4 regions of the Salinivibrio sp. ML198 genome follow, and region 3 is predicted to be linked to each of the others. Evidence: predicted binding sites of a transcription regulator. Region 3 holds the regulator's gene; each other region holds the start of a gene.
The links. Region 3 encodes MetJ, which represses methionine synthesis genes. Its sites were predicted from a motif close to TTAGACNTNTANANGTCTAA; they were not measured.
Positions count from the first base shown of each region.

Region 1 (7,435 bases), on a different contig from region 3:
GCAGGCGATGGACTCGCGCATCAGGTGATCACGGAGTTGGGGCATCATCTGGGTACGGCTATCGCGATTGTGGTGAATTTATTCAACCCTGAAAAAATACTCTTCGGCGGCGAGTTTAATCGTGCCAAGAGCGTGCTTTATCCGGCGATTATGGAGTGCTTAAAGACGCAAACCATCCCACTGTACAGTAAGCACCTCGTGTTGGAAGAAAGCTATTTTTATACCCAGGCCACCATGCCGGGCGCCGCGATGGTCAAACAAGCCATGTACGATGGCAACTTGCTGATGAAGGTTCTGGAGGGATAGTGTCGCGCGGTGTGGCACACTGGAAAGACGACAGTCAATAACGGCCTAAGCGCCTAGGCCAGCGATAAAAAAGCAGGTGACGTGCACCTGCTTTTTTGAAAGTGTTTCTTTAAATAGCCATGTTAACTATTTTTTCTTTCTTCGGCCATGCAAGCTGCCGCGGTAAATACCACATCCGTTGAGCTGTTGAGCCCTGTTTCTGCGGAATCTTGCAAGACGCCAATGGTAAAGCCAATTCCCACGACCTGCATGGCAATCTCTTGTGGGATCCCAAACAAGTTACAGGCCAGTGGGATCAGCAGCAGTGAGCCGCCGGCCACACCGGATGCACCACAGGCCGATACCGCCGCGACAATACTTAGTAGCACCGCAGTGGCGATGTCCACCTCAATGCCCAGCGTATGGACCGCCGCTAACGTTAATACCGTAATGGTGATCGCCGCACCGCCCATGTTGATGGTTGCACCCAGTGGAATAGACACTGAGTAGGTGTCTTCATCCAAATCAAGACGGCGGCACAGTTGCATATTCACCGGGATGTTAGCCGCTGAACTACGGGTAAAGAAGGCGGTTATGCCACTTTCACGTAGGCATTTTAAAACCAGTGGGTATGGGTTTTGACCTGTTTTGAAGTACACAATCGCTGGGTTAACCACGAGTGCGATGGTGAACATACTACCCAATAGCACACCGAGAAGGTGAACATAGCCAGCGAGAGCATCAAAACCACTTTTAGCCAGTGTGCTCGCGACCAAGCCGAAGATACCCAAAGGTGCAAAACGGATCACAAAGCGCACGATCATCGACACGCCTTCTGACACGTCGGAAAACACGCGTTTGGTTTCGTTTGATGCATGGTGTAGGGCAATCCCTAAACCAATCGCCCAGGCTAGGATCCCGATATAGTTGCCGTTCATCAATGCGCTAACGGGATTATCCACGATATTGAAAAGCAGCGTATTCAATACCTGGCCAATCCCTTCAGGTGGTGTGATGCTGGCATCTGTGGTCGCAAATTCCAGGGTCGTGGGGAACAAGAAGCTCATGGTGACTGCCGTCAGCGAGGCAGCAAGCGTACCGACAAGGTACAGACCAATAATAGGGCGCATATTGGCGCGCTGCCCTTGTTTTTGGTTTGCAATGGAAGCCGCCACTAAAACGAAGACCAAAATGGGGGCAACGGCTTTCAACGCGCTGACAAAGAGTTGTCCGAACAGTCCTGCATTCGCTGCCCACTCAGGAGACAGGTATGCAAGGACACCACCGGCAAGAATACCGACAAGGATTTGAAGTACCAACGAGTTGCCTCGGCTGACACTGGCGAGTTGTGTTTGACTCATGTGACTCTCACTTCACTGTGTTTATTATCAATGGCTGTTAATGAATCGTTAGAAGTGACGAATTAAACCAGTTTGATTCACCCGATGTAAAGGGAAAATTACTACTTTGCACTAGTTATGTAGGACTGAGCCGGAGAGTTGTCATTAAGTAAAGGTTTACCAGGTGTAATTATTCTGTTACCGCCACGAGATTAATGGCGATAATGGAGAGCATCGCCGAGCAAATGCACGCATTCCGTTGCCTCTTCAGCATAAAAAAAGGCGGCTTCGCAGCCGCCAGAAGGATAACAACTAACACAGAATTTTTTTAGTAAATCGCATGTCCCACGGTATTGAGTAATTTGCTCACACCTTTGGTGAAATAAAGCGGTGCATCGGCCACCGTGTAGCACAAACACCCTTGTTTGGTGAATGGCGTATGATGATGGCGACTATCGAGCAAAATAAAATCACCCGGTACGTATTCGCCACTTTCATCCTCGAACGTACCATCAAGCAAAAGGGTTAACTCATAGCCTTTGTGCGTGTGCGCAGGCACCGAGCCGCCTTCATCAATATGGAGGAAACTGGCACGTGTTGCCCCTTCATCAAGGTTCAACCGGGCGCGCTGTACTTTGCCAAATGATGACCAGTTAGAATCGCTAAAGCGCTGTAGCGCGCGTGGCAACGTGTAGGTTTTGTTACTCACACTTATTTGTGTTGCACGGACTGGTGTTTGCGCATCGACGGCACCATCATTGGCCGCTGCATCTTCGAAAATGGCAGCAAGCATTTCGTCTTCAGCCGCATAATCCCAATCAGCAACGGTTATTTCTTCCTCGTCGAACACTGTATCTGCAAGCGAGGCTTCTGCAGCGGCGACATATGCCTGGCATTCCTGGCAGAGCTCAACATGTGCTGACAACGCAATCGCCATCGAGGTGGGCAGTTTGCCAGCGGCAAACGCGTCAAGTAAGTCGGTCGATGGGTGATATTTAATCATTGTTTAACCTCCAGGTGATTGCGGAGCTTTTCCAGACCTAGACGCAATCGGGATTTTACGGTGCCCAACGGCACGTTTAACTGTTCTGACAACTCTTGGTGGGTAAGCTGTTTCAGATACACGCCTCTCACCACTTGTTGTTGCACGTCGGGTAACTCATCAATGAACGACAGCAACTCTTGATCCATCATATATTGCGCACCAGCATCCGACTCATTGTCCTGCTGGCCAGATTCGAGCACGGGCCAAATATCATCACTGAAGTTGTCTTCCCGGTTCGATTGCACCTTACGCAACATATCAAAGCTAATGTTACGCATGATGGTAAAGACCCACGTCGTCGCTGCGCCTTTATCGGCGTTGTACAAATGCGCTTTTCGCCACACAACCAACATGGTTTCCTGCACAAGCTCCATCGCTTGCCCGTCAGCACGGAGATGCTTGGCGCCGTAAGAGCGAATCTTAGGGCCAAAAAACCGGAACAGGCGCTCGAAAGCAACACGGTCACGGTCTTCCGAGACTTTTAATAGTAATGCAGACAACTCTTCCTTCGTCACGTCAGTCATGTTGGCACGCGTGTCCCGTCTGGAAATGGTGGTCTCAGTATACATGGTTTGTGGCGCAGTCATAGTTGAGTCCTATCTGTCGTAGCCGTCCATTTGGCTACCAGTACGTGGGTAGCAGTGATTGGATCACTCGACTTCCTCTTCGAGCAGCTGACTGATAAATTGTTTCGCTTCTTCTGCTGACTCTTGAGCAATAAACCATTGTTTTTGCGCATTAGAAAGCGGCAAAATTTCGAGCCAGCGCTGACAGCTCCAAGTTAAATCTTCGAAATGAGGCGCTTCATATTGTTCTGCGTGTTCAGGGTGAGCGGCAAAGACGTGTTTGAGCCCTGAGGCGATACGCGCTTTGTCGTCGGCTTGCGCCTCACCCAAATGCTCATCATGAGGCCAATCATTGAGTGCGCGCACATCGCCTACCCAAAGTTTGTCCGCTTCTTGGTCCGTCGACATAATTTCTACCCGCTGGCGACCAGCAATCGTGATCCCCAGCAAGCCGTCGGGCAGTGTTTCGAAATCGACGATGTCGACTAAGGTGCCGTACTTGTAAAGACGCTTTCCCTGCATCATTGCCAGCACAAATCCTTCTTGATTCGCTGAGCACTCACGGACGAGGCGTAAATAACGAGGTTCAAAAATGCGCAGTTTGGCTCTGCCTCCCGGTAACAAAAACAGGGGCAAAGGAAACAGCTTAGTCATACTCATGCCTCCTTCTATCGATTTAACATGCCCTCCATTACGCGTAGGACAATGGATGCGATCAAGCCGGCCCTTGTATCAAGCTAATCGTATTGACATCAATCATCTATATGGCACTCTAGATGTCTAAATGTCCAATTAGCAAGGTAAAGGGAATGAAGATAAAACAACTCAGTGCAAGTCTCGCGATACTTCTCGCGGCGGTATTCCTCTCAGGGTGTTCCGACCAAACTGAAACCATTAAAATTGGCGCAACGGTCGGTCCCCACGCGCAAGTGGTTGAATCGGTGGCTGAGCAAGCGAAAGAAGAAGGGATTGATGTTGAAGTCGTAGAGTTCTCTGATTACATCTCGCCTAATGCAGGGTTAGCGGATGGTAGTTTGGATTTAAACAGTTATCAGCATCAGCCGTTTCTCGACAATTTCAACCAAAACCACGATAGCGAGTTGGTAGCGATTGGTCGCTCAATCTTAATGCGGATGGGGATTTATTCTGACAAAGTCGACAAGGTCGAGGCGTTAGCGAATGGCGCACAAATTGCGATCCCCAATGATCCCACAAATGCGGGTCGCGCGCTGTTATTGCTGGAAGACGCAGGATTGATTACGTTGGCTGACAATGTTGGCTTTAAAGCCACGCTGCAAGATGTTCAATCCAACCCTAAACAGCTCGAATTTGTGGAAGTAGAAGCGGCACAGCTGCCTCGCAGTTTGCAAGATGTCGATGCCGCGGCGATCACCATGAATTATGTGATGTCATCAGGGCTTGATCCAAGCGAGCAGGGCATTTTCTTGGAATCTAAAGATGCGCCTCTCGCCGTTATGGTGGTGGCCGCACGCAAAGACGATCAAGATAACCCGACGTATCAGCGATTACTCGCGTTATTCCAGTCCGACAAAACACGTCAGTTTTTGCAAGATACCTTTAATGGCACCATAGAGCCTGCGTTTTAATTGATTGTCACCCAGTGAAATCGGCCAGTGCAACGCTGGCCGATGGCCAAACGTCACTATTTGTTTACCACTCATACAGTTATTACTGTTACCATAGTGATCTATCGGTGATCCACAATGTGCTAGGATCGCGACGTCTACCTCCCCACATCAATAAAACGCATAGGAAACTGGATGCAATCGGCTAGTCGCCCATTTAATTGGTCGCCCGTATTGCTGGCATGCCTGACCGTCAGCATTGGGCAATTCAGCATGGGCTTAGTATTTCCGTCTTTGCCCTGGATCGCCCGAGATTTCAACCTCAGTATGGACAATGTCCAACTGCTTATCTCTGCCTATCTACTTGGTTTTGGACCATCACAGTTTATCTATGGGCCTATCTCAGATGCGCTTGGCCGTCGCCGCGTGTTGTTAGCCGGTGTGTTGCTTTCACTGATTGGCTTAACCGTGATGGTGAGTTTTAGCGCCAGCTTCACTGGCCTGGTCATTGGCCGCTGCATCCAAGGAATGGGGACCGGCTGCTGTGCCGTGCTCTCGCGTGCCTTTACCCGTGACTCGTATTCTGGGGATCAACTACCGCAAGCCATGTCATATTTGATTATGGTGGCGTCGTTGACCCCGATTGTGGCGCCCGTTATTGGCGGGTTCGTTAACCACAATCTAGGCTGGCTGGCGATCTTTATTTTACTGATGGTGTACACCAGCATGGTGTGGTGCGTACTGTTTTTCCTGTTTAAAGAAAGCATGCATACTCGTTCACCGTTGCCCAATGTGAAGGTGATCCTCGGCCGTTATGGCGCACTACTAAAAACGCCATACTTTCTCTATTTCGCCAGTATTAGCTGGGTGAATTTTACCTTGGTGATCACCACGGTGTCGCTGATGCCATTTTTAATGCAAGAGCGCATCGGTATGACCTCGGATCAATATGCGCTGTGGGCGCTTATTCCGACCTGTGGCTTATTGTTGGGGAGTGCGCTAGTTTCGCGCATTCGTCCGCGTTTGGGCACCAAGCGTATGCTGTTGATGGCACCGGTGATGCAGCTCATTTCTGCGGTTTGGTTATGGCTCACCCCGATGGACCCGTTACTGCTGATGATTGGGCAGTTCTTTATGGTGTTTGGCAACGGGATTGCGCTGCCGTGCGCCCAATCGCAGGTGATGCAACCTTACTCTAACCAAGCCGGCACCGTCGCTGCGCTCTCCGGTGGTGGACAGATGATTATTTCTGCGTTGATGAGTATGGCGCTATTGAGCTTGGGCGTTAGCGAAGCATGGCACCTTGGTGTGGTAGTGGGTGTGTGCGCGCTGCTTTCCGTGCACAATATCTTCCGCGGTTTTGCGGCACCGAAAGTCAACGTGGCCAGTACCCCGAGTGAGGCATCATGACAAATACAACATTGGAAACGGGCCTGTTTCCGCTGACAACCCCACGCCTGAGCATGCGGCCAATGGTCAAAGCGGACTGGCCGCTGTTCCACCGCCTACACACAGACAATGCCGTGATTGCGCAATGTTTTGACCCGATGCCACTGGATGAGATTGAAACCCGATTTGAGCAACGGCTTACGCCCTGGTCTCCTGACGCTAAGCACTGGTTGTGTTTGGTGATTGTAGAGACGGCGACGAAAACGCCAATCGGCGTCACCGGTTTTTTACTTGAACAGGGTGTCGCTGAAGTCGGCTATTTACTGTTGCCCCCTTATCACGGGCGTGGTTATGGGACAGAGTCTTTGCAGGCTGTCACCGATTTTGCCATCCATCATGGTGATGCGCGAATCATCAACGCGACGGTAACCGCCGGTAATCTTTCCTCTGCGCGCGTGCTAGAAAAGGTAGGGTTTCAACTCAGCCGGATTGAACCCGATGCCTTCTCTATCGGCGGAGTGTTTTACGACGACTGGATCTATACCTACACCGCAGCATGATTTAAGTGTTCCCCAGACGACTGATGTTGTTTTCGTTCGTTGACCTCAAGTTATCTTGAGGTTTTATCCTTGCTCTCGATGTTTAGCTTTCCAAGCTCAGTTTTCGATAGCACGGATAAAGGGAATGAATGATGACAACAATCGAACACGTCAATATTACTGTGGTGGACATGGAGGCGGCGTTAGCGTTTTTGGCGGTGGCTGTCCCCGATTTTAAAATTCGCCAAGATGCTCAGTCGCCAAAAGGATATCGTTGGGTGCATGTGGGCAATGAGCACTGCTATTTTGCGCTGCAAGAGCCCAACCCAAGTTCAGAGCCCAGCATACAGCCACGCAGTACCTATAAATCTCAAGGTGTGAATCATATTGGTCTGATCATTGATGATATCGATACCATCCGCGAGCGCCTACTTGAAAAAGGGTATCAGCCCAATGGGTCAATGGCGCACGAAACCCACCGCAAGCGGATGTATTTCTATGATAAAGCCGGCTTTGAGTGGGAATTGGTCGCTTACTCATCCGACAAAACCGAAGAAAGATACCTCTACGAGTAACGCACAAAGCCGCACTGCTCGCTTTCCCAAAGAGAAAAACACCGCCCCTTACTCAACGGGGCGGTGTGTGCGTCATCGACTCTCTACTCACCAAAAAACTGCTTAATTGC
Region 1 is NZ_MUEZ01000019.1:236-7,670, reverse strand. Features, by position in the region: gene BZG25_RS12960 (ROK family transcriptional regulator) at 1-306, shown strand, start outside; gene sstT (serine/threonine transporter SstT) at 429-1,646, opposite strand; gene BZG25_RS12950 (ChrR family anti-sigma-E factor) at 1,954-2,628, opposite strand; gene BZG25_RS12945 (sigma-70 family RNA polymerase sigma factor) at 2,625-3,194, opposite strand; gene BZG25_RS12940 (LON peptidase substrate-binding domain-containing protein) at 3,321-3,890, opposite strand; gene BZG25_RS12935 (MetQ/NlpA family ABC transporter substrate-binding protein) at 4,046-4,843, shown strand; gene BZG25_RS12930 (multidrug effflux MFS transporter) at 5,018-6,232, shown strand; gene BZG25_RS12925 (GNAT family N-acetyltransferase) at 6,229-6,771, shown strand; gene BZG25_RS12920 (VOC family protein) at 6,900-7,325, shown strand; partial or broken gene BZG25_RS12915 (aminotransferase class III-fold pyridoxal phosphate-dependent enzyme) at 7,409-7,435, opposite strand, start outside.
Region 1: the regulator MetJ is predicted to act here: its motif matches at 4,009-4,028, upstream of BZG25_RS12935 (MetQ/NlpA family ABC transporter substrate-binding protein).

Region 2 (7,435 bases), on a different contig from region 3:
GTAGGACATCGCCAGGCTTGCTTTCTTGTTTTCAGATTTTTGGAAAAATCTGAAGGCAAAAACGGCTCATCTTGTTGATAGCTCGATGCTTTTGATATCTGCGATGCTCATGTATTGGCATACACTGCGCGTCTCGATTCAACATCCTCATCGCATCAAACAAGATAACCTAATTAAAGCAACGTAGTGTAAGACTTTAATTAGAAGTGATTTAATTATCAAAGCAGATAAAAAGTAAGACTTTGATGAAGCGTTTTCGCTGATATAGCTCAGTTGGTAGAGCGCACCCTTGGTAAGGGTGAGGTCGGCAGTTCAAATCTGCCTATCAGCACCAGGTTTTTCTTGGCGGCCATAGCGTAACGGCACCACCTGAACCCATGCCGAACTCAGAAGTGAAACGTTGCTGCGCCGATGGTAGTGTGGGGTCTCCCCATGTGAGAGTAGGTCACTGCCAAGAGTTATTTATAAGCCCTCCGCATTTGCGGGGGGCTTTTTTCGTTTTTGCCTCTCCTCATTGATCCTGTCTTTTCCTATGCTTAAACAACACTTGTGCAATGATTGATTATTGCTTGAGCTCGGTCAGTGGCTGCGTTATGTTATTAGATATCTGGACGTCTAAACATCCCTAGGAGGCAGTGATGCCGATTAAAATCCCGGATCAACTTCCCGCGACCAATATCCTGCGGCGCGAAAATATTTTCGTGATGACAGAAACCCGTGCGGTGAGTCAAAACATTCGCCCGCTGAAGGTGCTGCTACTTAACCTGATGCCGAAAAAAATCGAGACCGAAACGCAATTTATGCGTCTGCTTTCTAACAGTCCCTTGCAAGTGGATGTGGAGTTACTGCGGATAGATAATCGACCAAGCAAAAATACGCCAACCGAGCATCTTGATACCTTCTATCGTCAATTTGAGACCGTACGAACGCGCAACTTTGATGGTCTGATCGTGACGGGGGCACCGTTAGGACTGGTGCAGTTTGAGGACGTGATATATTGGGAGCACCTTCAAGATGTGATGAATTGGGCGCATAAGCACGTTACCTCAACCTTATATATTTGTTGGGCCGCGCAAGCAGGGTTAAAGTTGCTGTATGATTTACCCAAGAAAACCCGCAAAGAGAAGTTGTCAGGGGTTTACCGTCACCACATTAATGCTGAGTTATGCAAACACCCGCTATTACGCGGCTTTGATGATAGCTTCTTAGCGCCCCACTCACGCTATGCGGATTTTTCTCCGAGTTATCTGGCCGAACATACCGACCTCGATATTTTAGCCACGTCCAATGAAGCGGGTACCTATCTGGCGGCGACGAAAGATAAGCGCAATGTGTTTGTCACCGGTCATCCTGAGTATGATTCTCATACCCTGCATCATGAATACCATCGGGATTTAGAAGAAGGCATGGAGCCCGCGGTCCCCCTTAACTATTACCCAGATGACGATCCTTCGCAGCCACCGTATGTGAGTTGGCGCAGCCATGGGCATTTACTGTTTGCCAACTGGCTAAACTATTGTGTTTACCAGCAAACGCCCTTTGACTTGGATGCCTTTTCCGCGTCTAACTTTACCCTTGATGAATAAAAAAGCGCCCGCGGGCGCTTTTGGGTTAGGGACTCGGTTAGCTTTGATGTTTATCCATTTCGTCTTGTGCTGCGTTTGCTTTATCAACCATGCCTGTCATGGTTGAGCCTTGCACCAAAATGGAGAACACCACCACCGCATAGGTCATGATGAGGATCAGCTCGCGAACATCGATATTTTTTTCCGGCACCACCATGATGCCAGCGGGCACGGCCATTGCCATGGCCAACGCAAGCCCTCCGCGTAAGCCTCCCCAGCTTAATATACGTACTGCCCAAGGGTTATAGGTTCGAAAGCGCTTAAAGCCGAGGTAACACACTTTCACGCTGATAAACCGGGCGAGAAGCACAATAGGCACCACCGCCGCCATAATGATCCAGTCTTCTTTATGGAAACTGATTTGCAGCAAGCTAACCCCGATTAGGAGAAAGAGTAGGCTGTTAAGAAATTCATCGACCAGTTCCCAGAAGTGGTCGAGGTGATCTTCACTTTCTTTGGAAAAGCCAATAAAGCGGGTCCAGTTGCCAATCATAATCCCGGCAACCACCATTGCCAGCGGGCCAGAGACATGCAGCATATCGGCCAGGACATAGCCAGCGCTGGGGATAGCCAGCGTTAATAGCAATTCCATCGAGTGATCGTTGGTGGCACAAATCAAGCGATGGAAAAGATAGCCAAGCACCAGGCCATATAAAATCCCGCCAACGGCTTCTTGTAAAAACAAGGCAATGGTACCGCCCACCGTCGGGTTGTTGTCGCCAAAGGCCAGGGTAAAAAGAGTCACAAAGATCACGATACCCACGCCATCATTAAATAGCGACTCTCCCTCTATTTGTGTCGTGATCCGCATCGGTGCTTGCAGTTTTTTCACAATGGCGAGAACAGCAATGGGATCGGTCGGCGAGATCAGCGCGCCAAATAGCAGGCAGTAGAGATAATCGAAAGGAATACCGATCAGCTGAAACACGCCCCAGATACCGGTGCCGATTAAAAACACAGAGACCAATAGCCCGCCGATCACCAGGGTCGTGATCTCCCACTTTTGGTCGGAGAAAGAGGGAAGCTTGACACCAATTCCCCCCGCGAAGAGCAAAAAGCCGAGGACGCCTTTGAGCAAAAAGGTATCAAAGTGGATATCTGTCAGTATTTGCTCGGCCATGGTTTTGAGTGGAATGGCTTGGTATTGACCAGCGACCACTATCAACAAAGACAGTAGGAGCGAGCTAGCGGTAATGGCGATGGTGGTTTGTACTCGACTGATTTTACTATTAATAAAAGCGATAAAGATGGCTGCAGCAGCCATAAAGCTGAGGATTGCGTAAGTTGACATGCCGCTTCCTAGTACAACGAGGGAATGAAAAAATGTGTCAAAATATTAATAGAAATCGTTGTCAAAACGAACAGCTGAATTGAAATAGATCAAAATAAATTGTTATTTATAGACGTCTAGATTTCCATTTTCGCTGTGGTAGGATGAAATGACTGCAACGAGGAAGATGATAAGCGTAATAGTATGGACCGACTGACACAGCAACTGCGCGACCGTATTCTAGTGATCGATGGTGGCATGGGCACCATGATTCAGGGGTTAGGGCTCAATGAGGCCGATTATCGTGGCCAACGTTTTAAAGATTGGCACTGTGATGTGAAAGGCAACAATGATCTTTTGGTGCTGACTCAGCCTGATAAGATCGCTTCGCTACACAGTGATTACCTGGCCGCGGGCGCGGACATTATTGAAACTAACACCTTTAACGCCACCCAAATTGCGATGGCCGATTACGACATGCAGGCGCTGAGTGCGGAAATCAACGTCGCGGCAGCCCGGCTTGCGCGTGAGGTCGCTGATGCGTGGACGGCGAAAACGCCGGATAAACCCCGTTTTGTCGCGGGTGTGTTGGGGCCGACCAACCGAACGTGCTCAATCTCACCAGATGTGAATGACCCTGGGTTTCGCAATGTCAGCTTTGATCAGTTAGTCGACGTGTATGCCGAGTCCACCGAAGCGCTCATTGAGGGTGGGGTTGATATCATCATGTTGGAGACCATTTTTGATACCTTGAATGCCAAAGCCTGTGCGTTTGCGGTTGAAAAGGTCTTTGATGCCCGTGGGTTTCGCTTACCCATTATGATCTCCGGCACCATCACTGATGCGTCTGGACGCACCTTATCCGGACAAACGACCGCCGCCTTTTATCACTCGCTGCGCCATGTTGAGCCACTGTCGTTTGGCTTAAACTGCGCACTGGGGCCGGCTGAATTGCGCCAGTATGTCAAAGAGCTGAGCGACATTTGTGAGGGCTTTGTCTCCGTCCACCCTAATGCGGGGTTGCCCAACGCGTTTGGTGAGTATGACCTTTCTCCCGAAGAGATGGCGACACACATTGATGAGTGGGCGGCGTCAGGCTTTATCAATTTGGTCGGTGGTTGTTGTGGCACCACGCCTGAACATATTCAAGCGATTAGCGACGCGGTGAAAAAACATTCGCCACGCTCTCTGCCTGACCACCCTGTGGCCTGTCGCTTATCTGGGCTCGAGCCCCTGACCATTAATGCCGATAGCTTGTTCGTTAACGTGGGTGAGCGCACCAATGTAACTGGCTCAGCACGCTTTAAACGTTTAATCGTTGAAGAGCAATACGACGAGGCGCTGGAAGTGGCATTGCAGCAAGTGGAAAACGGCGCCCAAATCATCGATATCAATATGGATGAAGGCATGTTGGATGCCGAAAAGGCTATGGTGCGATTCCTCAATTTATGCGCGGCCGAGCCGGATATTGCCCGTGTGCCAGTGATGATTGACTCCTCTAAATGGGAAGTGATTGAAGCTGGCCTCAAGTGCATTCAAGGGAAAGGCATCGTCAATTCTATTTCGCTCAAAGAAGGAGAAGAGGCTTTTCTTCACCAAGCACGTTTAGTCCGTCGCTATGGCGCGGCGGTGATCGTGATGGCGTTTGACGAACAAGGTCAAGCCGATACTCAAGCGCGGAAAGTGGAAATCTGTACGCGCGCTTATCATCTTCTGGTCGAGCAAGTCGGTTTTCCGCCGGAAGATATTATCTTCGATCCCAACATTTTTGCGGTTGCTACCGGCATTGATGAGCACAATAACTACGCAGTCGATTTCATCAACGCCGTGGCTGACATTAAACAAACCCTGCCGCATGCCATGATCTCGGGCGGCGTCTCCAATGTGTCGTTTTCGTTTCGAGGCAACAACCCCGTCCGTGAGGCTATTCATGCGGTGTTTTTGTATCACTGCATCAAAAATGGCATGGACATGGGGATCGTCAATGCGGGCCAGTTAGCCATCTATGATGATTTGCCTGAATCGCTGCGCTTGGCAGTAGAAGATGTGGTGCTCAACAAAGATGATGGCGCCACGGAGCGTTTATTGGAGATCGCCGACAGCTATCGCGATAGTGGGGAGAACGAGGTCGCGGAAACTGCAGAGTGGCGCAGTTGGCCGGTGGAAAAGCGGTTGGAACATGCACTGGTCAAAGGCATTACAGAGTTTATTGTTGAAGACACCGAGCTGGCTCGCGCCGCGGCAAGTAAACCTCTAGAAGTGATTGAAGGCCCACTGATGGCAGGCATGAACGTGGTCGGGGACTTGTTTGGTGAAGGCAAGATGTTCCTACCACAAGTGGTGAAGTCGGCACGGGTGATGAAGCAGGCGGTGGCTTACCTTGAGCCTTACATCAATGCTGAAAAGCAGCAAGGACAGACCAATGGCAAGATCTTGCTCGCCACGGTCAAAGGGGATGTGCATGACATTGGCAAAAACATTGTTGGCGTGGTGCTGCAATGTAATAACTTCGAGATTATTGATCTCGGCGTGATGGTGCCGACCGATAAAATCCTGTCGGTGGCGCGTGAGGAAAACGTCGATATTATTGGTTTATCAGGCCTGATTACCCCATCGTTAGATGAAATGGTGAACGTGGCGAAAGAGATGGAGCGCCAAGGGTTTGATATTCCTTTGCTTATTGGCGGCGCGACCACGTCCAAAGCCCATACCGCGGTGAAGATTGAACAGCATTACCATGCGCCCGTGGTCTATGTGCCCAACGCGTCACGTGCCGTGGGGGTGTGCTCATCGTTGCTGTCACAGACTCAGCGGCCGGATTTTGTGGCCCGTTTAGCCAAAGACTATGCGGCGGTGCGTGAGCAACATCAACGCAAAACGCCTCGAACCGCTCCCGTCACCCTTGAGCAGGCGCGGGACAATAAGTGGCAAACGGACTGGGCAAACTATGCTCCTCCGCAGCCGTTGAAGCCGGGCGTGCATGTTTACGATGATGTCTCGATAGCGACCTTACGTCAGTATATCGACTGGACACCCTTCTTTATGACGTGGTCACTCAGTGGCAAATTCCCGGCGATTTTGGATCACGAACTAGTGGGTGAGGAAGCGCGCCGTTTGTATCAAGACGCCAATGCTTGGCTCGATCGTTTCGAGGCAGAAGGCTTGGTCGCCGCGAAGGGAGTGTGTGGCCTTTTTCCTGCCAACAGCGTTGAGGATGATATTGAAGTCTATGATGATGGGTCTCGCCAAGCGACGCTCACCGTACTGAACCACTTGCGTCAGCAAACGAAAAAGCCTCGTGGTGCCAACTATTGCTTGTCGGACTTTATTGCGCCAAAAAGCAGTGGCCAGCCGGATTGGATTGGCGCATTTGCGGTGACAGGTGGTATTGGCGAATATGCCTTGGCGGAAGAATACAAAGCGAAAGGGGATGATTATAACGCGATCATGATCCAGGCGGTCGCCGATAGACTTGCAGAAGCCTTTGCAGAGTACCTCCATCAGCAAATTCGGATTACCTTGTGGGGCTATGCGCCCGATGAGACGCTCGATAACGATGCGCTGATCCGCGAGCAATACCAAGGGATCCGGCCAGCGCCGGGTTATGCCGCCTGTCCTGAACACAGTGAGAAAGGCAAAATTTGGCAATTGCTGTCGGTAGAAGCACATACGGGGATGACACTTACCGAAAGCTATGCCATGTGGCCGGGGGCGTCGGTCTCAGGTTGGTATTTTTCCCACCCTGAGTCACGTTACTTTGCGGTGGCGAAGATCCAAAACGATCAGCGAGACAGCTACGCAGCACGCAAAGGGTGGAGCAGCGAAGAAGCGGAGAAATGGCTCGGGCCGAACTTAAACGGCTAACGAAAGAAGCCAGCATATTGGCTGTGCTGGCTTTTTTATTATTCAAATAAGTCCGCGTGTAACCGCTGCACCACCTGGGTGGCATCGTCATCTTCAACCACAACACATACATTGTGGTTGCTGGCACCGTAGCAAATCATGCGTAGTTTATGTTGTGCTAAGGCACTGAACACTGGTGCTGTCGCGCCAGCAGTATGATTCATATCATTGCCAATCAGCGCTACCACCGCCAGGTTCTCGCAGATCTCGACATGACATAACTGGGTCAGCTCGGCGATAGCCGCTTGTGGCAGCTGCGGCGCGTCGCCCTGAGTGTTGGTTTGATCAAGGGTTAAAGCGACACTGACCTCCGAGGTGGTGATCAAGTCCACCGAGATTTCAAATCGTGCCAAAACCTCAAATACTTTGGCCAAAAAACCATATGCATGGAACATGTTTAAGCTGGTTAGTGTCACCATGGTTTGGTTTCGTCGTAAGGCGACGGCACGAAACAGCGGTGCCGAGTGCGCGTGCTCGCGGATCCAGGTGCCGCCTTGCTCAGGCGCTCTCGCGGCCCCGACAAACACTGGTATATGTTGGCGCACTGCAGGCAGCAAGGTGGACGGGTGCAGGATTTTGGCACCAAACGTGGCCATTTCTGAGGCTTCGCTAAAACTAATCTCACTGATTGGGCGCG
Region 2 is NZ_MUEZ01000020.1:35-7,469, forward strand. Features, by position in the region: tRNA gene BZG25_RS13295 (tRNA-Thr) at 259-334, shown strand; rRNA gene rrf (5S ribosomal RNA) at 342-457, shown strand; gene metA (homoserine O-succinyltransferase) at 639-1,586, shown strand; gene BZG25_RS13310 (sodium:proton antiporter) at 1,624-2,916, opposite strand; gene metH (methionine synthase) at 3,100-6,759, shown strand; gene lysC (lysine-sensitive aspartokinase 3) at 6,798-7,435, opposite strand, start outside.
Region 2: the regulator MetJ is predicted to act here: its motif matches at 3,025-3,044, upstream of metH (methionine synthase).

Region 3 (7,435 bases):
ACGGTTGCTGTGGATACACCGGCAATGTGGGCAACGTCCTTCATTGTCGCCATAATGACAGTCCTCTTGTTATCTGTATTGTGAGATCAGACAGTTATTAGCTCGTCTGACCTGTTCTCTTAGCCAATTGCGGCCTTATTCTACCTAGCCTTGTCCGATTTAAACACGGACAAGCTAACACTTATTGCAATGAAAGTGTGATTGCTGTCGCTTTACTGCAAGGGAATGTTAAGAAAGGTCTTGCGGCTCGACATCTAATGACCACCTCACTTTACGCGACAGAGGGAGCTGTTGGATGGCCGGGAGCGCCACTTGGAGCCATTGCTGCATGATTTTTCGGCTGGGCGCTTGAATGAGGAGTTGCCACCGATAGCGACCCGCGCGTTTCGCCATGGCGGCGGGCATAGGCCCCATAATATGGCATTCATCCTGTTGAATCGGTGAGGTAGCCAGCGTTTGACGCACCTGTTGTAAAAACTGCTGGACGCTGTTTTCTTCATGCCCGTCGGCGCGAAAGAGACTAAGAAACGTGTAAGGCGGCAGCCACGCCTGACGCCGTTCATTTAACGCAGATTCGGCAAAGGCTTGATAACCTTTATGCACTAAAGATTGGATCAGGGTGTGCTCTGGATGGTGGGTTTGTAATAACACGGTACCCGGCTTACTGGCGCGGCCCGCTCGCCCGGCGACTTGCACCATCAATTGGGCCAAACGCTCAGGGGCACGAAAGTCATTACTGAATAGAGCCCCGTCAACATCGACTAAGGCGACCAGGGTGACGTTAGGAAAGTGATGGCCTTTGGCGAGCATTTGTGTGCCCAATAGAATTTGATACTCACCCTTTTCAATGTCGGCCAAGTAACCTTCAAGGCTCCCTTTTCGCCGGGTATTATCGCGATCAATGCGAACGGTATTGTATTCGGGAAACAAGGTGCCAAGCTGGGATTCGAGTTGCTCGGTACCGACACCGACGCTAATAAGCTGGGTAGAACCACAGTCGCCACATTGGGGAGGCACACGTTTTTGGTGGCCACAGTGATGACAACGCAACTCTTGGTGTTGTTGATGAAGGGTATAGTAGGCATCACAGCGTTGGCAGTTCGCTAGCCAGCCGCATTCGTGACACATCATCGCGGGCGCATAACCGCGGCGATTTAAAAACAGCATCACCTGGTTACCTTGTTGCAGGTGCTGACGCATTTCAGCAATCAGCGGCGCCGACAAGCCAGCTTCGAGGTGATGGCCTTTGATATCGAGTATCCCTTGCCGGGCGGTGACCGCGTTACCAGGGCGTTGCGTGAGCTTAAGGTACTGGTATTTGCCGGTTTTTGCGTTGTGTAAGCTCTCCAGTGATGGCGTTGCCGAGCCCAAGATCACCGGCACTTGTTCTTCATGCCCCCGCATGACAGCCAGATCGCGGGCGTGATAGCGAAAGCTATCTTGCTGCTTATAGGAAGGGTCGTGCTCCTCATCGATAATGATGATGCCAAGCTTTGCCATGGGGGTAAAAAGCGCTGAGCGTGTGCCAATCACTATCGCGGCTTGATTCTCCCGTGCGGCCAGCCAGGCGTTGAGACGGTCGGTATCGCTGAGCCCTGAATGCATCACGGTCACAGGAACAGCAAAGCGGCGCTCAAAACGGCGAATGGTTTGTGGTGTCAGGCCAATTTCTGGCACCAGGATGAGCGCTTGCTGGCCACGTGCGAGCACCGGCTCAAGCACATTGAGATACACCTCGGTTTTGCCTGAGCCAGTGATCCCCTCTAATAGCGCGCAGGCAAAACCATCGCCAGCATTGAGGGTGGCAACCGCCATCGCTTGCTCGTGGTTTAACGTCGGTTTTTCTTCGGTCACCGCAAAGTTTTTTACCCAAGCATTGGCCTGAGAAGGGGGCGAGTAGGGCGCGATCCAGCCTTTTTCTGCCACCGTTTTTAGCACCGGCGTGCCGATGTCTTGTTCGATTAAGTCGGCTTGAGTGGCTGGACCGTGCGTGAGAAGCTGCAACACTCGGGCTTGTTTGGGGGCGCGGCTCAGACCTGATAGAGGTTGGTTTTGTCCTGACTCGGTGATTTGCCACCATTTTTGTTGCTGCAATGTCGCAGGGCGTCCTTTACGCAGCGAGGTTGGCATCACCGCCCCCATCGCATCTCCTAGCGGATGATGGTAAAAACGGCTCGCCCATTGCAGGAGATTGTATACCGCGGGGGTCCAAACCGGCTGCGTGTCGAGTACGGTATCAATCGCTTTGAGTTGGCTGGCTTCCACACTGGCCGTTGGCGACAAGCCGGTAACGATGCCAACTTTATGCTGGCGTCCAAACGGCACCTTGACGCGCCCTCCGATGATCGGATGCTGATCGTCTGCAATACGGTAATCAAAGGTTTTCGGCAAAGGGACAGGCAAAGCCACCTGAGCAAACTGTTCCATCACAACATCTTATTGGCCAGAAGGAATGTCAGTGTAACGGTTAGCCACACGTTGGCAAAGCCTTGTTGCACCGTAAGAGACACGCGGATTGCACAAAAAAGTTGCGAAAAAGAGGGCGCTTGATTAGAATTGCGCGCCTTAGAAAATGTTTGTTAACGACGTGTGGTGCCCGGCTTAGGATCGGGAGAGCGACACGGCCTTTAAGATGAGGTTATCCCTATGAAAGCTGGTATCCATCCAGAGTACAAAGCCGTCACAGCAAAATGCTCTTGCGGTAACGAATTCGCGTTCAGCACAACCCTAGGCAAAGACATTTACCTAGACGTGTGTGACAAGTGTCACCCATTCTACACTGGTAAGCAGCGTATCCTTGATACCGGTGGCCGTGTTGACCGCTTTAAGAAGCGTTTCGGTGCCCTTAGCAGCAAAAAATAAGCCGCTATTGACCGAATACAGAGAAGGGACGCATCAGCGTCCCTTTTTTGATCGTATCGTCCCTGTCATCGGACAACAGGTCCGAGCATCATCGCGAATGTGCTGTTAGTACTGGTGGACGTTTGCTCCCTGCGTTACCATCTTTTTTATTATACAAACCTTCCCTGTGTGGTTTGTAGAGTGTCTGACTAATATCGGTGACGCTTCCCTGTCGATATTAGTTTCCCCTTCACGATAATAATTAGGAACACTAGATGTCGGACGATAAACGCCAGCAAGCGCTGGATTATCATGCATACCCTACTCCCGGAAAAATTTCTGTTGAATTGAGCAAACCTGCCGACTCGGCCGCGGATCTCGCGTTGGCGTACAGTCCTGGCGTTGCTGAGCCTGTGCGTGAGATAGCGCAAGATGCGGATGCGGTTTACCGCTATACGGGTAAAGGCAACATGGTGGCGGTGGTCTCAAACGGCACCGCGATTTTGGGGCTAGGAAATTTAGGCCCCATGGCTTCTAAGCCTGTCATGGAAGGTAAAGCTTTATTGTTCAAGCGTTTTGCTGGATTGGACTCGATCGACATTGAAGTCAAACACCGTACTATCGATGAATTCGTGGATACCGTGGCGAACATCGCGGATACCTTTGGCGGTATCAATCTCGAAGATATCAAAGCCCCAGATTGTTTTGAGATTGAAAAACAATTAATTGCACGTTGCGAAGTGCCTGTATTTCATGATGATCAACACGGCACTGCCATCGTCACCGCTGCCGGCATGCTTAACGCGCTTGAGCTGCAAGGCAAAGATATCCGCGAGGCGACGGTGGTGTGCATGGGCGCAGGCGCAGCGGCTGTTGCCTGTATGGAGCTATTAATAAAATGTGGCGCTCAGCGGGAAAAAATCTATATGTTGGATCGTAAAGGCGTGATCCATACGCGTCGTGACGACATCAACAAATACAAGCAGCTGTTTGCCAATAACACGGATAAGCGTACCCTCGAAGATGTGATTGAGGGCGCGGATATGTTCGTTGGCGTCTCCGGTCCAGACTTGCTTTCACCCGACGCCTTGAAGCTGATGGCAGATAAACCCGTGGTATTTGCCTGCTCGAACCCAGATCCTGAAATTCATCCGGATGTGGCGCATCAAGTGCGCGATGATCTGATCATGGGAACCGGGCGTTCGGATTACCCGAATCAGGTCAATAACGTGCTCTGCTTCCCGTTTATTTTCCGTGGCGCATTGGATGTACGTGCCAGTGAAATTAACGATGCGATGAAGTTGGCAGCGGTAGAGGCCATTCGCAGCCTAGCCAAAGAGCCTGTCCCACAAACGGTATTAGACGCCGCCGGTTTGTCTTCGCTAAGCTTTGGCCCAGATTACATTATTCCCAAGCCAATGGACGCGCGTTTATTACCTAAGGTTGCCCGCGCGGTAGCGCTGGCCGCCGTGGAAACCGGCGTGGCTCGTATCGAGATGCCAGAAAACTATATGCTCGACAAGGCGTAATGCTTGAGCGTGAGGAAAAGCGCGGTGGAATAGAGCCTGAGAAGGTTGTGCTGAGCACCTATCATTACAGAAAACCCGCCAATCGGCGGGTTTTTTTAGTATTCGCTATCGTCGAACTCGATACCAAGCTCTTCCATGATCCGACGTGCTTCAGCGGGAATGCTGTCGGGTTTATCCTTACGGATATCGTCATCGGTTGGTAGTGGTTGGCCGGTGTAGGCATGAAGAAATGCCTCACACAACAACTCACTGTTGGTCGCATGACGGAGGTTTTGCACCTGACGACGAGTACGCTCGTCGGTAAGAATTTTTAGTACTTTTAATGGGATAGAGACGGTGATCTTCTTTACCTGCTCTTTCTTTTTACCATGTTCGGCATACGGATTAATGTAGTCGCCGTTCCACTGCGCCATGTCTCACCTATCTTGATTATGGAATACCCAGAATGATGCTGCGGAGATTTTAGCTATATTAACCGCCACATGCAAAGGAGTATAGACGTCTAGAAGTGTTGACGTCCCAAAAAGCGCAGGGTAAGGTGGCAGTATGAAACCTGGATCACGCCCACCATGCGCAAACCAGACTAGCAAGGATAGATCATGACTGAGAAAAAAACCGACACTATCGCCGTTCGGACCGGGATTGGGACTGACACCCAGCACCATGCGGTGGTGCCTCCCCTGTACTTATCGACCAATTACCGTTTCCCGGCACTGGGTGATGTGCCTACTTACGACTACGCGCGAGGCGGCAACCCAACGCGTGCGCAGCTCGAACAAGCGCTGACTGACTTAGAAGGGGGCGCAGGTGCGGTGGTGACCAACTGCGGGATGTCGGCGATAAACTTGGTGCTATCTCTGTTGGAGGCTGGCGAGCATATTGTCGCCCCACATGATTGTTATGGCGGCACCTATCGCTTGCTCGAATCGCGTGCCAAACAAGGGATCTGGCAGGTAAGTTTTGTCGATCAATCGGACCATGATGCGTTGGACCAGGCATTGGCCAAACAGCCCAAGCTCGTGCTGGTGGAAACCCCATCCAATCCACTCTTACGCGTGGTCGATATCGCAGAAATATGCCAAAAAGCCCATCAAGTGGGGGCTTGGGTAGTGGTCGACAACACGTTTTTATCGCCAGCTTTGCAAACGCCTTTTGCGCTGGGCGCGGATATGGTGGTGCATTCGACCACCAAATTTATTAATGGCCATTCTGATATTGTCGGTGGCGCGGTGATCGCCGCGACCAGTGAACTTGCCGAGACATTGGCTTGGTGGGGAAATTGCTTAGGGGCGACGGGCAATGCATTTGACAGTTATATGACACTGCGAGGGTTGCGCACATTGGGTGCACGCGTTAAACAACACCAACACAACACTGAAGCGGTACTCAGCTACCTGCAAACGGTGTCGGCAGTGCGGAAAATCTACTACCCCGGGCTGGCCTCTCACCCTGGCCACCAAATTGCTGCGCGCCAGCAAGCGGGGTTTGGTAGCATGCTGAGCTTAGAATTGGATACAGACCAAGCCGGTGTGGCGCGATTTATTGATGGCCTCACGTTATTTGCCCTCGCCGAGTCTCTCGGGGGGGTAGAAAGCTTAGTGACGCACCCTGGTTCGATGACACACAGAGCCATGAGTGACGCCGCGCAAGCGGAGGCGGGCATCGCACCGACCTTGTTGCGTTTTTCCATTGGATTAGAAGATGCGCAAGATTTGGTTGCCGATTTGGCGAACGCCTTTGCCCGTTTAGAGGGTGACACCCCATAGAGGCTGCGCTTCAGTGCGCGCCGCTTTACCGAGATCGATAGACATTAAGAGAGACCTTGCCATGCATGCGCAACCGACGGAAACGTCCCCCGAGTCACCACGCCAATTGCACAAGTTTGGTGGCAGTAGCCTTGCGAGCCCTGATTGCTATCGCCGTGTGGTCGATGTATTGACCGCGCATGCGAGCCAGCAAGACTTAATCGTGGTGTCCGCGGCAGGAAAAACCACTAACCAGCTGATCATGTGGTTAGCACAGTTAGACAAGGATGGACGAGTGGCGCATGAGACCTTGCAAGCGGTGCGCGCCTTTCAGCAAGACTTGATTGAGAACTTGATTGATGGTGAACCCAAGCAGCAGCTGGTGGATGCGCTTTATGCCGATATCGCAACCATTGCGTCGTTGGGCGATCAGGGCGTGAACGAGAGCGACAAAGCGTACGTGCAAGGTTTTGGAGAGGTCTGGTCGGCGCGTCTGTTGGCCCAGTTATTGAAACAGCATCGACGTGCCGCGGTGATGTTAGATTCACGCCAATGTTTGCGCGCCGAGCGCGCCGCTCAGCCGGAAGTAGATCGCGGGGCGTCTTGGCCTTTATTGCAAAATCAGCTTTCTCAGCATGGCGATACGCATGTGGTGATCACCGGCTTTATGGCACAAAATCAAGCGGGAGAAACAGTGCTGTTAGGGCGCAATGGCTCCGATTACTCGGCCACTGTCTTGGGGGCGCTTGCAGGCGTGAGCCGTGTGACCATTTGGAGTGATGTCGCCGGGGTCTATAGTGCGGACCCACGCCATGTTGATAATGCCTGTTTGCTGCCTTTAATTCGTCTCGACGAAGCGGGCGAGCTGGCGCGACTCGCCGCTCCCGTGCTGCATAGCCGAACCTTACAGCCGGTGGCGCAAAGTGCGACCGACCTGACGTTGCGCTGCACCCAAGCGCCGGATAGCGGATCAACACGTATTGAGCGCGTGTTAGCCACCGGGCGCGGGGCAAAAATCATTACGGCGTTGGATGAGGTGAGCTTGCTCCAGTTTGATGTTGCGCGAGGACAAGATTTTCAAGCGATAAAACAAGAGCTCAGCCGGATTTTGTCACAGCTAAAAGTACAGCCATTAGCAACGGATTACCAAGACGACCAGTACCGTATTTTGTTAGCGTTTACCACGGAAGTCGTGGCATTGGTAATGGCGCAAATTCAAGACGCCGGCCTCCCAGCTGAACTCAAACTGCGTGAAGGCTTTACCATGGTGGCGGCGGTTGGGGCAGGCGTGGTGAACAACCCCGTACACTGCCATGGCTT
Region 3 is NZ_MUEZ01000007.1:57,951-65,385, reverse strand. Features, by position in the region: partial or broken gene cytR (DNA-binding transcriptional regulator CytR) at 1-59, opposite strand, end outside; gene priA (primosomal protein N') at 229-2,430, opposite strand; gene rpmE (50S ribosomal protein L31) at 2,647-2,862, shown strand; gene BZG25_RS06395 (malic enzyme-like NAD(P)-binding protein) at 3,117-4,370, shown strand; gene metJ (met regulon transcriptional regulator MetJ) at 4,466-4,783, opposite strand; gene metB (cystathionine gamma-synthase) at 4,970-6,136, shown strand; gene BZG25_RS06380 (bifunctional aspartate kinase/homoserine dehydrogenase II) at 6,198-7,435, shown strand, end outside.

Region 4 (7,435 bases), on a different contig from region 3:
CATCAAGGTAGTTCACTACCGGTTGCAGTGAATACTGATCTTCAGGCTGACCTTCTTCAGGACGACCTAGGTGAGAGGTCACCATGACTTTTGCACCGGCTTCTAAGCAGTGCTTAATCGTAGGCAGTGATGCCAAAATACGTGCGTCAGAGGTCACTTTACCGTCTTTTACAGGCACGTTCAGATCAGCACGGATAAACACACGCTTTCCGGCAAGATCTAAGTCGGTCATCTTAATTACAGACATATGGTCCTCGCTATAAGGTTGCAAATTGAAACTGATTTAATCAGGGCAACACCCCACCCACGCTTGCGTCTATTACGCCATGGCAAGTGTGGTATCTAACATTCGGTTGGCAAAACCCCACTCGTTATCGCACCAAACCAGCGTTTTAATCAGCTGGTGATCACTGACTCGTGTTTGCGATCCATCAACAATGGCGCTGTGTGAGTCGTGGTTAAAGTCGATCGATACCAAGGGCGCTTCGGTATAATCCAGTATACCGTCTAATGTACATCGAGATGCCGTCTGCAGAGCTTGATTTACGTCATTAACTTTCACTTTAGTACGTACAGTGACACTTAAATCCATCGCTGTCACGTTTATCGTCGGTACTCGCACCGAGATCGCTTCAAATTTGTCAGAAAATTTCGGAAAAATCCTACCAATTCCAACATGGAGTTTGGTATCCACCGGGATGATCGATTGGCTTGCGGTGCGCGTTCGGCGCAGATCTGAGTGATACGCATCAATCACCTGCTGGTCATTCATTGAAGAGTGAATGGTAGTGATAGTGCCGGACTCAATTCCAAAGTGTTCGTCCAAGGCTTTGATCACTGGGACGATACAATTGGTGGTGCATGAGCCATTAGAGACAATACGATCATCCGCGGTTAACGCATCATGGTTGACCCCGTAAATAACGGTACGGTCAACATCTTGGCTGGCGGGATGTGAAAACAAGACTTTTTTAGCACCTGCAGCAATATGAGCCTCACCGTCTTCTCGTGTGCCAAACTTGCCCGTGCAGTCCAAGACAATATCAACATCAAGGTCACGCCAAGGTAAAAGCTGCAGTTCCGGTAAGTGAAGCAGGCGAATGCTGTCGGTGGCGACAAACAAATGTTCTTGGTTATAGGAAACCGGCCAGCCGAACCGACCATGGCTTGAGTCATATTGCAGCAGATGCGCCATCGCCTCGGGCTCTGCGAGCTCATTAATCGCGACCACTTGAATGCGATCGTGCTTGCCACTTTCATACAGGGCCCGCAATACACTGCGCCCTATACGACCAAATCCATTAATTGCGACTCTTAATGCCATGTCCATCGGTGCTCGTTTAACGATGCCCCATAGTGTATCTCAAGCACGTAAAAGACGCACGTGTTGTGTGACTCTTCTCACGATACCTGGGAGTAAAATGCGGAAAAAAACGCCCGCCTGGTGATAGTCCGAGACGGGCGTGGCAGTGTTAGGAGTGTGGCAGTCTATGAAGTAACAACACGCCTTTTATCAATGACTAGAAGCTAACATTTAGTCCTAACCAATATCGACGTTCATCACTGATATAACCGTAGTCTTCATACTCCCGGGTTTTATCCAATAAGTTATAAACCGCGCCTTGCAGTTCAATGGCATCGCTGAGCTGATAGTTCATCCCAGCATCCACCAAGGTGTAACTTGGCTCTATATTGCTGCGAGAAGATGGACCTGTCACAGGATCCATTTCTTCGCCACGATAGGTCACACTCACCCAAGGATTCAGCCTTTCCGTGGCTTGCCAATTGACTTCACCATACGCGAGCTGCTGGGGAATTTGCGTTAAAGGCTGCCCCTTATAATCACCGGTTTTTTGCTCTGAATCGGTATAGGTATAGCTGGCACTCACATCGAGCGTCTCCGTGACTGGCACGAATAGGCTCGCTTCAACCCCTTGAGTGACCGCTTCGTCAACATTAATCCGATAGGTTGGATCTGAGCCAAATTGATTAGGGCCATCCGTACACACCGAGGTTGGGCAAGTCACTCGGGTGATCTTATCTTCAAAGTCATTATGGAATGCGGTTAACGAGCCACTGATCCCCGAATCGCCTTGGTAGTTGATACTGACTTCTGAGTTAACAGAGGTTTCGGGCTCCAGGTCGGGGTTGCCATAGATATTTCCCCCTCGACTCACTTGCGCCCAATTCGGGGCAATTTCGCGCAGTTGCGGTGAACGGAACCCGGTTGCCACGCCTCCTTTCACCACCCAGTCGCTGTTGAGTTGATACACGCCGTACACACGTGGGCTGGCGTGGTAGTCGTAGTTTTCATCATGATCGACACGTAACCCGAGGGTCAGACTAAATGGCTCAATCACACGCCACTCATCTTCGACAAATAAAGCCGCTTGTGTATTGTCAATCTCAGTTTGGCTGGACGCTTTATTAGAGGTAAAGTCCTCCAACTTCGCTTTGTTCACTGAGCCACCGACCGTCAAAGTGTGTGTTTCAAAATCACGAATGAGACGGGTTTTAAACTCGGTGTTCTTAATCGTCATTTCACGACTTTTATTGCGGCTTTGCTCGTACTGTAAGTGTGAATCTGACCAGCCCCACGTCCAATGCCCTTCATGCCCAAGGGCGATTGATTGCCGTCGATATTCATTGTTGCTGTTTTCACATTGGTTGCGTCGACACTGGCTATCATCCGTGGGAACGGTTTTGCCTATGTGGCCATTTCGCTCTTGCGAACTCGCGCCCAAGTCCAAGGTCCACTGTTGAAAATCGCTGGCATCATAAGTCAACGAGGTAGAAAGACTGCGTAAAGATTTGTCCTCGTAACCAGAGAGAATATCGTCTTCTTGGCGTTGAACGTTTTGACCCGATACCGTCATCCCTAGCTTATCGCTTAAGGCGCCAGAAAGGTAAAAATTGGCGCTTTGTTCATCGCCTGATGCGCGTTTTTCTTGAAGTAAGGTGCTTAATTGCACGTTGCCATGCCATTCATGTTGTTCACGACGAGTAATAATATTAATCACCCCACCGATGGCATCTGAGCCATACAAGGTCGACATCGGCCCCCGAATCACCTCGATACGCTCAATCGCTTGAAGGGGGGGCAACCAGCCTTGTTCAATACCCGGGCCATCGCTATTCGGACGTGTTTCTCGGCTCGTCATACGCTTTCCGTCCACCAGCATCAAGGTATACTTGGAGCCCATTCCACGAATGCTGATATCCTTGGTGTCACCGCCCCCTGTAACCACGACACCAGGAATACGCTTTAATGCGTCCGTGACATCACGATAATAACGATCTTCAAGTTGGTCACGGCTAATCACACTGATACTCGCTGGCGCCTTTGCCGTGGCTTGTTCAAACCCTGAGGCAGTGATCACCATGGTTTCCGTGTTTTGATCGCCTGCTTCTGCCGCATGAATGGCACTCACAGGCATACCGGCTAATACCATCCCGAGCACAACGGGACGAAGACAACTGGACATAATCAACTCCATTTTGTGATAATAATTATCATTTGTTCATTGAGAATTATTCACATAGATGCACAGACGCCTAGCCCCATAAAGGGAACATCTCGTTCCATTTATAGAACGAGATGATTTCTCTCCTTCTGGACAGCCGACGTGACGTCTTACTGGCGTTAAAAGGACAGTTATGCAGGATTTTTCTTCGATCCGTTCGTTTGCGGCTTTGTGTCATCATCAAAGCCTTACCGCTGCCGCCAAGGCATTGGGCCAACCCAAGTCAACGGTGAGTCGTCGCTTGGCTCAACTGGAAGCCGACCTAGGCCAGCCTTTAACGCAAAGACAAGGCAATAGACTGGTCTTAACAAAAGCGGGGGCGATATTTGCGCGATACTGCCATCAAATTCTTGAGTTAGTAGAAAAAAGCGAAGAGGCAATACAAGATTTAAATAATCATCTTCAAGGGGCGATAGAAGTGATTTGCCACCCCGGAATGATGCGCGGCTGGGCGGGTCCATTGATCAGTACTTTTCTCGCTGAGCACCCTCGAGTATCCATCACATTGACGAGTGAAGTCAGCGCACAACGTATTCAGTCGGCCGATCTTATCATCTGGGCAGGAGACATCATGCTGCCGGTCAATTGTCGCTCATATCAGCTCGGCCATTGGCAATATGGTATTTACGCTGCGCCAGACTATGTCAGCCAATATGGCCCGTTTACGCACCCTAGCATGCTCGATGAACACCCTTGGCTCGATGTATTTGCCCTTCGCCGGCAAGGATTGACGCTCTATGACCAAGACAACACCTATCACTTAAGCGCCATGCCTAGCCGCTTTAATTGCGACATGATAGCGATTCAGTTAGATGCCATCGCAGATGGGCAGGGCGTTGGATTGCTGCCGATTTGGAGCGCCACTGGCTATCAACACCATCATCCTGATAGAATCACGCGGTGTTTGCCCCAATGGGCCTCAGCGCCGGTTCCGTTGCGTCTTTACTGCAGCGCTGGCCGTCTTCCTCTGCGTGTCGAATCACTGGTGCACTGGCTGCAAGAAGCGGTTCCCTCACCTTGGTGTTCACTGAATCCGCAGCAAGCATGCCATGAGGTGTAAGCGTGCCTCAGCCAATTTTGCTATACCTTAAAGACACACCCATATGCATCAACTGACTTGCGTTTATCACAATTACGAATAAAATAGACGTCTAGAAGTTAAAACATCTGAGATGATCGGCGATGCCCTTTGTTACGTATCGCCAATCTCCTTGATAACCAATGAGAGTGTCACATGGCGAAGCACCTGTTTACCTCAGAGTCCGTCTCTGAAGGCCATCCTGATAAAATCGCAGATCAGATTTCTGATGCTGTTTTGGATGCCATCCTTGAGCAAGACCCCAAAGCACGCGTTGCCTGCGAAACCTATGTTAAAACTGGCATGGTAATGGTAGGCGGGGAAGTGACGACCTCGGCATGGGTCGATATCGAAGAGCTCACCCGTCAAACCGTTCAAGATATTGGTTATGTCCACTCTGATATGGGCTTTGATGCCAACTCTTGTGCAGTATTGAACACCATTGGTAAACAGTCGCCCGACATTAATCAAGGGGTTGACCGCGCCGATCCGAAAGATCAAGGGGCCGGGGACCAAGGGATCATGTTTGGCTTTGCCACCAACGAAACCAATGTGCTGATGCCTGCCCCCATCACCTATTCACACCGTTTGGTCGAGCGTCAGGCGCAAGTACGTAAAAACGGCACGTTAGACTGGTTACGCCCAGATGCGAAAAGCCAGGTCACCTTTGCGTATGACAACGGTAAAATTGCGGGTATTGATGCCGTCGTGCTCTCAACACAGCATTGCGACAGTATTTCAACCGACGATCTGCGCGAAGCGGTGATGGAAGAAATCATCAAGCCAGTATTGCCGGCCCAATGGCTGACCAAAGACACCAAGTATTTCATTAACCCAACGGGCCGTTTTGTGATTGGCGGACCGATGGGCGATTGTGGTTTAACAGGCCGTAAAATCATTGTCGACACCTATGGCGGTGCAGCCCGTCACGGTGGCGGAGCTTTCTCGGGTAAAGATCCCTCAAAAGTGGATCGCTCTGCCGCGTATGCCGCGCGTTACGTGGCCAAAAACATTGTCGCCGCAGGTCTTGCTGACCGTTGTGAAATCCAGTTGTCTTACGCGATTGGCGTTGCGGAACCCACTTCTATCATGGTGGAGACCTTCGGTACCGAAAAAGTGGCCCCAGAAGTGATCACTAAAGCGGTTCGTGAACACTTCGACTTACGCCCGTATGGTTTGCAGGAAATGCTGGATTTATTACAACCCATCTATAAGCAAACGGCTGCATATGGCCACTTTGGTCGCGACATCTTCCCCTGGGAGAAAACCGACAAAGCAGCGCTATTGCGCGACTTTGCCAAGCTCGGGTAATCTCCACGTACTCATTGCTTGTAAGGGAAGCTTCGGCTTCCCTTTTTGATCGCCACTAGGATCGCCACACTATGTCTTCTGCTTCTGACGCATTCGCCTTTGACAAGACCGCTTGGTCACCTGATGCATTACAGCAAGCGGCTAACACGCGTGTTTACCAGTGTATTGATGCGGCTAATCGTCAATTAGGCACCCAGCTACACTATCCTGCGATTGGCTTCACACTACGGGGTCAATCCGCTGGCACCGCGCACCCCACGCAATGGCGTGTTAGGTTTAACCCGATCCTTTTACAGCAAGCACCAGAGACCTTTTTCGACGAAGTGATCCCTCATGAGGTCTGTCATTTGGTTACCTTTGCGCTATACGGTCGGGTAAAACCACATGGTCCTGAGTGGCGTTCGCTAATGAACCAGGTATTTAATGCCCCTGCCAATACCACCCACCAGCTTGATATCAGTGCCGTGCAAGGCAAAACCTTCGCGTACCAGTGTGAGTGTGGCCCTGTTGCCTTATCCATTCGCCGCCACAATAAAATACAGCGCGGACAAGCCACCTATCGCTGCAACCGCTGTCAACAGCCACTAGTGAGAAACCTTGACGCCTTAGAATAATTTGTTTTTTCACCACTCGACCCCATATTAGTGACAAAGCCTATCGCCCCCGTAGCCATGTTACACTGAGGGCGAGATGACCATGGAAAACGAGCACAATGCGAATTCCTCGAATTTATCACCCAACGCCCTTGCCATCGCAAGGCGATGTGACACTGAGTGGCGAAGCTGCCAACCATCTCGGTCGCGTCCTACGTATGCAACCTGAACAACCGATTTTGCTCTTTGATGGCAGTGGTGCGCAGTTTCCCGCTATGCTGACGGAAGTCAGTAAAAAGCAGGTTGTCGCGACCATTACCGCTTGCGAATCACACAGTGTCGAGTCACCGCTTGACTTTGAACTCGGCCAAGTGATTTCACGTGGTGAGAAAATGGAGTTTACCATTCAAAAATCGGTCGAATTAGGCGTGAATACCATCACTCCCCTTTTATCGGCTCGATGCGGAGTGAAACTCAATGCTGAGCGACTCGAGAAAAAACGCCAACAATGGCAAAAAATCGCGATTGGCGCCTGTGAGCAAAGCGGCCGTAATGTGGTGCCCACCATTAACCCGGTGATCAATCTAGACACATGGTGCCAGCAGGCGTTTGATGGCTTAAAACTGAACCTTCATCCGCGTGCCCCCTACTCTATCAATACGCTACCCGACGCCCCCGACAAGCTACGCTTGCTCATTGGCCCAGAGGGCGGATTGTCTGATGACGAGATTGCAATGACACGCGAACACGGCTTTGAAGAGATCCTACTCGGCCCACGCGTGTTGCGAACAGAAACCGCGGCGCTCACCGCCATCACGGCCCTTCAAGTCCGTTTTGGCGATTTGGGTTAACCGGCAAACAGGAGAAACATGATGAAAATAGGTGTTGTGATGGACCCCATCGAGGCCATCAGTGTGAAAAAAGACTCC
Region 4 is NZ_MUEZ01000015.1:71,095-78,529, forward strand. Features, by position in the region: gene BZG25_RS11660 (phosphoglycerate kinase) at 1-247, opposite strand, end outside; gene epd (erythrose-4-phosphate dehydrogenase) at 320-1,324, opposite strand; gene BZG25_RS11670 (ligand-gated channel protein) at 1,521-3,485, opposite strand; gene BZG25_RS11675 (LysR family transcriptional regulator) at 3,658-4,584, shown strand; gene metK (methionine adenosyltransferase) at 4,759-5,913, shown strand; gene BZG25_RS11685 (SprT family zinc-dependent metalloprotease) at 5,985-6,527, shown strand; gene rsmE (16S rRNA (uracil(1498)-N(3))-methyltransferase) at 6,626-7,357, shown strand; gene gshB (glutathione synthase) at 7,376-7,435, shown strand, end outside.
Region 4: the regulator MetJ is predicted to act here: its motif matches at 4,668-4,687, upstream of metK (methionine adenosyltransferase).